DNA from 2 places in the Bacillus sp. MC1252 genome. Region 2 is predicted to be linked to the other one. Evidence: a T-box and tRNA genes for the amino acid it is inferred to sense, from the RefSeq annotation. Region 2 holds a T-box; the other holds one or more tRNA genes.
What was found. A T-box is a leader RNA that pairs with one kind of tRNA and senses whether it is charged. The one in region 2 lies ahead of trpS (tryptophan--tRNA ligase), so its partner is inferred to be a tRNA-Trp.
Positions count from the first base shown of each region.

Region 1: it has a tRNA-Trp gene. The T-box ahead of trpS (tryptophan--tRNA ligase) is inferred to sense a tRNA for this amino acid. The anticodon was not compared.

Region 1 covers NZ_CM166369.1:882,174-885,557, forward strand. Annotated here, with positions in the region: rRNA gene ACYH0L_RS04305 (23S ribosomal RNA) at 1-881, shown strand, start outside; rRNA gene rrf (5S ribosomal RNA) at 991-1,106, shown strand; tRNA gene ACYH0L_RS04315 (tRNA-Asn) at 1,116-1,190, shown strand; tRNA gene ACYH0L_RS04320 (tRNA-Ser) at 1,195-1,285, shown strand; tRNA gene ACYH0L_RS04325 (tRNA-Glu) at 1,305-1,379, shown strand; tRNA gene ACYH0L_RS04330 (tRNA-Val) at 1,411-1,486, shown strand; tRNA gene ACYH0L_RS04335 (tRNA-Met) at 1,502-1,578, shown strand; tRNA gene ACYH0L_RS04340 (tRNA-Asp) at 1,627-1,703, shown strand; tRNA gene ACYH0L_RS04345 (tRNA-Phe) at 1,723-1,798, shown strand; tRNA gene ACYH0L_RS04350 (tRNA-Thr) at 1,805-1,877, shown strand; tRNA gene ACYH0L_RS04355 (tRNA-Tyr) at 1,905-1,989, shown strand; tRNA gene ACYH0L_RS04360 (tRNA-Trp) at 2,003-2,076, shown strand; tRNA gene ACYH0L_RS04365 (tRNA-His) at 2,106-2,181, shown strand; tRNA gene ACYH0L_RS04370 (tRNA-Gln) at 2,191-2,262, shown strand; tRNA gene ACYH0L_RS04375 (tRNA-Gly) at 2,270-2,344, shown strand; tRNA gene ACYH0L_RS04380 (tRNA-Cys) at 2,350-2,420, shown strand; tRNA gene ACYH0L_RS04385 (tRNA-Leu) at 2,435-2,523, shown strand; tRNA gene ACYH0L_RS04390 (tRNA-Leu) at 2,561-2,642, shown strand; partial or broken gene ACYH0L_RS04395 (hypothetical protein) at 2,840-3,384, shown strand, end outside.
Region 2 covers NZ_CM166369.1:1,126,583-1,129,966, reverse strand. Annotated here, with positions in the region: gene ACYH0L_RS05580 (peptide ABC transporter substrate-binding protein) at 1-1,001, opposite strand, end outside; T-box leader at 1,483-1,702, shown strand; gene trpS (tryptophan--tRNA ligase) at 1,756-2,751, shown strand; gene ACYH0L_RS05570 (YjbA family protein) at 2,787-3,384, opposite strand, start outside.

The DNA.
Region 1 (3,384 bases), 240 kb from region 2:
TAGTACCTGTGAAGATGCAGGTTACCCGCGACAGGACGGAAAGACCCCGTGGAGCTTTACTGCAGCCTGATATTGAATGTTGGTACAGCTTGTACAGGATAGGTAGGAGCCTTGGAAACCGGAGCGCTAGCTTCGGTGGAGGCATCGGTGGGATACTACCCTGGCTGTATTGACCTTCTAACCCGCTGCCCTTATCGGGCAGGGAGACAGTGTCAGGTGGGCAGTTTGACTGGGGCGGTCGCCTCCTAAAATGTAACGGAGGCGCCCAAAGGTTCCCTCAGAATGGTTGGAAATCATTCGCAGAGTGTAAAGGCACAAGGGAGCTTGACTGCGAGACCTACAAGTCGAGCAGGGACGAAAGTCGGGCTTAGTGATCCGGTGGTTCCGCATGGAAGGGCCATCGCTCAACGGATAAAAGCTACCCCGGGGATAACAGGCTTATCTCCCCCAAGAGTCCACATCGACGGGGAGGTTTGGCACCTCGATGTCGGCTCATCGCATCCTGGGGCTGTAGTCGGTCCCAAGGGTTGGGCTGTTCGCCCATTAAAGCGGTACGCGAGCTGGGTTCAGAACGTCGTGAGACAGTTCGGTCCCTATCCGTCGCGGGCGCAGGAAATTTGAGAGGAGCTGTCCTTAGTACGAGAGGACCGGGATGGACGCACCGCTGGTGTACCAGTTGTTCTGCCAAGGGCATCGCTGGGTAGCTATGTGCGGACGGGATAAGTGCTGAAAGCATCTAAGCATGAAGCCCCCCTCAAGATGAGATTTCCCATTCCGCAAGGAAGTAAGATCCCTGAAAGATGATCAGGTTGATAGGTCTGAGGTGGAAGCGTGGTGACACGTGGAGCTGACAGATACTAATAGATCGAGGACTTAACCTATATTCTAATGTGAAGTTTGAACGTTGTTATCTAGTTTTGAGAGAACATTTTTAAAATATCTCTTGATTTATTTTCAATACATAGTATAATATCTTTTGTCACTAAATTGTCTGGTGATGATGGCGAAGAGGTCACACCCGTTCCCATACCGAACACGGAAGTTAAGCTCTTCAGCGCCGATGGTAGTTGGGGGTTTCCCCCTGTGAGAGTAGGACATCGCCAGGCTTTCTTCATTCCGCAGTAGCTCAGTGGTAGAGCTATCGGCTGTTAACCGATCGGTCGTAGGTTCGAATCCTACCTGCGGAGCCAATTTGGAGAGCTGTCCGAGTGGCCGAAGGAGCACGATTGGAAATCGTGTAGGCGGTAACCCCGTCTCAAGGGTTCGAATCCCTTGCTCTCCGCCACAAGATACATATAATAGAGGGCCCGTTGGTCAAGCGGTTAAGACACCGCCCTTTCACGGCGGTAACACGGGTTCGAATCCCGTACGGGTCACCATTTTATATAATACATACCAGCATTTTTATTCGGAGGATTAGCTCAGCTGGGAGAGCATCTGCCTTACAAGCAGAGGGTCGGCGGTTCGAGCCCGTCATCCTCCACCATATCTTTTATATCGTCGCGGGGTGGAGCAGTTCGGTAGCTCGTCGGGCTCATAACCCGAAGGTCGCAGGTTCAAATCCTGCCCCCGCAACCAAATTATTTTATATACCAATAGGGAGTACTCATTAAGTGCAACCAAAATGGTCCGGTAGTTCAGTTGGTTAGAATGCCTGCCTGTCACGCAGGAGGTCGCGGGTTCGAGTCCCGTCCGGACCGCCATTTTTCAAAAATAATACTTGGCTCGGTAGCTCAGTTGGTAGAGCAACGGACTGAAAATCCGTGTGTCGGCGGTTCGATTCCGTCCCGAGCCACCACTATTTGCCGGTGTAGCTCAATTGGTAGAGCAACTGACTTGTAATCAGTAGGTTGGGGGTTCAAGTCCTCTTGCCGGCACTGTTTTTCTTTATTATTTCCATATGTGGAGGGGTAGCGAAGTGGCTAAACGCGGCGGACTGTAAATCCGCTCCCTCCGGGTTCGGCGGTTCGAATCCGCCCCCCTCCACCATTTTTATTTTCATAGGGGCATAGTTTAAAGGTAGAACAGAGGTCTCCAAAACCTCCGGTGTGGGTTCGATTCCTACTGCCCCTGCCAATTATATGATATGATTCATAACATCTATGGCGGTTGTGGCGAAGTGGTTAACGCACCAGATTGTGGCTCTGGCACTCGTGGGTTCGATTCCCATCAATCGCCCCATTTTATTATTGGGCTATAGCCAAGCGGTAAGGCAACGGACTTTGACTCCGTCATGCGTTGGTTCGAATCCAGCTAGCCCAGTTGATATGCGGAAGTAGTTCAGTGGTAGAACACCACCTTGCCAAGGTGGGGGTCGCGGGTTCGAATCCCGTCTTCCGCTCCAATAATGGCGGCATAGCCAAGTGGTAAGGCAGAGGTCTGCAAAACCTTTATCCCCGGTTCAAATCCGGGTGTCGCCTTTTTTGAAAAGACTGCCGGGGTGGTGGAATTGGCAGACACACAGGACTTAAAATCCTGCGGTAGGTGACTACCGTGCCGGTTCAAGTCCGGCCCTCGGCACCATTGATTTTTATCATAAGTTGCGCTCTTTAATGATCATGCCGGTGTGGCGGAATTGGCAGACGCGCACGACTCAAAATCGTGTTCCTCACGGAGTGCCGGTTCGACCCCGGCCACCGGTATCTATTAAAATTTTCATAATCGGTAATTGAACTTAATATACCGTCAAACTAACGTTTCTCCATTGTGGTGAGGCGTTTTTTTGTTTTCCCATCACCTCTAATCGAAGTTGCGAGGGGGAGAAAGCTATCTCACAATGGAATGATACGTGTGAACTAGAACGCGAGTATATAGTGAGAGGGGATTTTTGTTCCGTACTATGACTTTGCTTCAGACGATCATTCAAGACGATAGGTCTCATTATTATCCGCTTTTTAGAGAGTACTGTGAACGAAAAGAACAGGGGCTGCGTAAAGATGCGCTGAAGGTTCTTCAGTCCTTTATAGAAGAGATGAAGCAGTTGGATTTTGAAACTCAGCGAGTATTTGTTGCGTGGCTGTTTGAGTGGATTGAACAGTTTGAGGATGGCCATCATTTGCTCGTTTTTCCGCTGACAAGGGGTATTATCATTCCGGTATTTTCAAGAGTGGATGAAGCTTGATCGTGTTGATGTGAGGCCATATCGCTGGCAAGGCTTGTTTGTGCATCAAGGAGAAGGGCTGCCTTATTTATTGAAGGCGGGCAGTGAGGAGCACCGTGTGATTGTTCATATTTGTGAAATCTATCTAGCGGCTTTATGGTATTCGTTTCATCATATACATGATGATCTTTATTTAAGTACCTTCGAGATGGATCAAGAGCGAATTCAGGGCATTCAAGATGTCATGATGCTGATACAAGATGAAAGAACACGTACTTATTTTC
Region 2 (3,384 bases):
GTAATTTTGTCAACAATCGCTTGACGATTGATTGAGTAAGCAAGTGCCTTTCTGATGTTTGCATTGTTTAAAGGTTTTACTTCAGTGTTGAATTTATAATTATAAACACCTGCAATCGTCTGGATCTTAAGATTGCCTTTATTTTTCAATGTTTTTAGAGACTCAGTAGGAAGGTTTCCAGTTGGAGAACCAGCCCAGTCAAGCTCGCCTTTTTCGAACATGCTAAGCTCAGTGTTTGTATCTTTGATCATAGACATGTTAATCTTTTTCAATTTTACAGTATCTTTATCCCAGTATTCATTGTTCTTCTCAAGCGTGATAGAACCGCCATGTTTCCATTTAGTAAGAGCAAATGGTCCGTTAGATACGTAGTTTTCACCAGCATTTGTGTACCAGTTTTTATTCTTTTCAGCCACTTTTTTGTTGACTGGCATATACGTATAGAATGCAGTTAGTTCAGTAAAGAACGGTGTTGGGTTCTCAAGCTCAACTACAAGCGTTTTGTCGTCTTTAGCTTTAATGCCAACATCAGCAACTTTCGCTTTCCCTTTGTTTGCTGCTTCAGCACCTTTAATATAGTAAAGCTGGTAAGCATATTGAGATTCATTTTTAGGATCTAATGCCCATTTCCAAGCATATTCGAAATCTTCTGCTTTAACAGGGTCACCATTAGACCATTTTGCATCACGAAGTGTGAATGTGTATGTTTTACCATCAGCACTTGTTTTGATATCAGAAGCCATCGCATTTTCTGGCTTTCCTTCAGCGTTAATTCTTGTTAATCCCTCAAAAGTCTGACGGATGACACTTCCTGAAGTTGAATCATTTGCCAGTCCCGGATGTAGAGAAAAAGGCTCAGTGGAGATATTCACATTTAATGTTGTTTTAGCCTCTCCAGAACTGCTCGTGCTGTCGCCTGATTTGTTTCCGCTGAAACCACAAGCGCTTAATACAAGTGTGAAAATAAGCATTAAAGTAACAACAGACCAACGCTTTTTCAACTGTATTCCCCCTTATAATATGTTTTAGTTCAAAGGTCTCGATAGAAGATGAGATTCAGATTTAAGAAATAGCGTAAAAAAGTCCCTAAATAGCTTACTTTCTATTTCTTTTGTTTTTTCTGAATTTTCACTATGTAAAGAGCCTAGCACAAACGTGTGAACAAATTCATTATAATGAATAGAATAATTTATTGCAATATCAATTTCACATATTTTTAAAAAACGTAAATGGGGATAAAGAGGGATTTTTATAAACTAAAGTCTCAATCACTTCAACAAATTAAAGCGTAAATTGATTAAAATAATTAAACAAATTCAGCAAGAATAATGTTTTATACATATAATTAATCATCCTTTTTTAAAAAATTCTGACAGATAGTTGTTATTTTATCTAAAATTTAAAGTGTCAAACGACATGATGAGAAGGTCACACAAGGGCTTCGTGACTTTTTCATGGTCATCCTTTATAATAGATAGACATACTGTTGCGATGAAAAAGAAGAGTACATATATTCACCATTTACAGAGAGTCTGCGGCCGGTGTGAGCAGATAATGGCATGTATGGAATGGGCTTTGGAGCAGCTAACCGAACACTTCTAAAAAGTGAGTAGGCTTAGACGGAGCAGTCTCCGATATCAACGTCTTGAGTGATTTCTGATCGAAATAACAAGGGTGGTACCGCGGTTCATTCGTCCCTTTTCTGTTGAAAAGTGATGGGTGGGCCTTTTTATATTGAAGAAATGAGGTTTTAATATGACAAAGAAGACGATTTTCTCAGGCATTCAGCCTAGCGGTTCTGTGACATTAGGGAACTACATTGGGGCAATGAAGCAATTTGTTGATTTGCAGCATGACTATCATGGCTATTTTTGTGTGGTGGATCAGCATGCGATTACGGTGAGTCAGGACCGGCTAGCTCTTCGTCAAAATATTAGAAGCTTAGCGGCTCTTTATTTGGCAGTAGGACTTGATCCAGAGAAGGCGACATTGTTTATCCAATCAGAGGTACCTGCCCACGCCCAGGCAGGCTGGATGCTGCAATGTGTCGCTTATATTGGGGAATTAGAAAGAATGACTCAATTTAAGGACAAATCCGCTGGTAAGGAAGCTGTCGTTTCTGGCCTGTTAACGTATCCGCCATTAATGGCTGGCGATATCTTATTATACGGTACTGATTTAGTACCTGTCGGAGAAGACCAAAAGCAGCACCTTGAATTGACAAGAACGCTTGCTGAACGCTTTAACCGAAAGTATAATGACATCTTCACTGTACCTGAAGTGAAGATTCCAAAAGAAGGCGCTCGAATCATGTCATTAACAGACCCGACGAAAAAGATGAGCAAATCCGATCCGAACCAAAAATCCTTCATTACCTTATTAGATGAACCAAAGCAGCTTGAAAAGAAAATTAAAAGTGCAGTCACTGATTCAGAGGGCATCGTCAAGTATGACAAAGAAAACAAGCCTGGAATCGCCAACTTGCTGACGATTTATTCTGTATTAGGTAACGTATCTATTGAGGAGCTTGAACAAAAGTATGAAGGCAAAGGCTATGGTGAGTTTAAGGGAGATCTTGCGAACGTTGTGGTTGATGCTTTAAAACCTATACAAGATCGATACTATGAACTCATTGAGTCAGACGAGCTTGACCGCATTCTAGACGAAGGCGCTGAAAAGGCAAACCGCGCGGCAAACAAAATGCTGAAAAAAATGGAGAATGCGATGGGTCTTGGCAGAAAACGCAAATAAAAAAAGCTTGCAGCTCATCACGCTGCAAGCTTTTTCTAATTCACTTTTGACTCGTTTTCCATTTCCCAAAGCTTTTCGAAAAACGGCTGTCCTTTAATCATTTTTTCACAGAATGCTAAATGGTTTTCAGACCACCCGTCAATTGTTTCATTGTAAAGCATGTTCCAAATTTCCTCGAATGACATTCGTTTGATTTGGTTGTACATACGTGGATTCCATTCCGTATACCAATACGCAATTTCCGCCCTATTTTGAAGTCCTTTTAATTGATCGAGCGCCATAAACATGAGCTGCTTCAGCTGTCTTTCTTTTCTCGTTAATCCACTGATGTGCTGCGGCGGCAATGATAAAATATGATACTCTTTCGTCGACTCAAGACTGTCTTTAGAGAATTCATATTCCTCTGCCTTTACATCTTTCACCATTTCGTACACCAGTTGCTCCTGTCTTGGGATTAAGCGGCTTTTTCTCACAGGAATGGAATACCCAATCGTATCAACAGCAATGATTCGGATGCCGTCGGTTACGACAAAGCAATACTCTAATTTTCGCCGTTCATGATTTTTTCGAATATATGATTTCTCAAATACAGATTCTAGCAGCGTTTTCGGCAGCTCTGATAGATCATTCTCT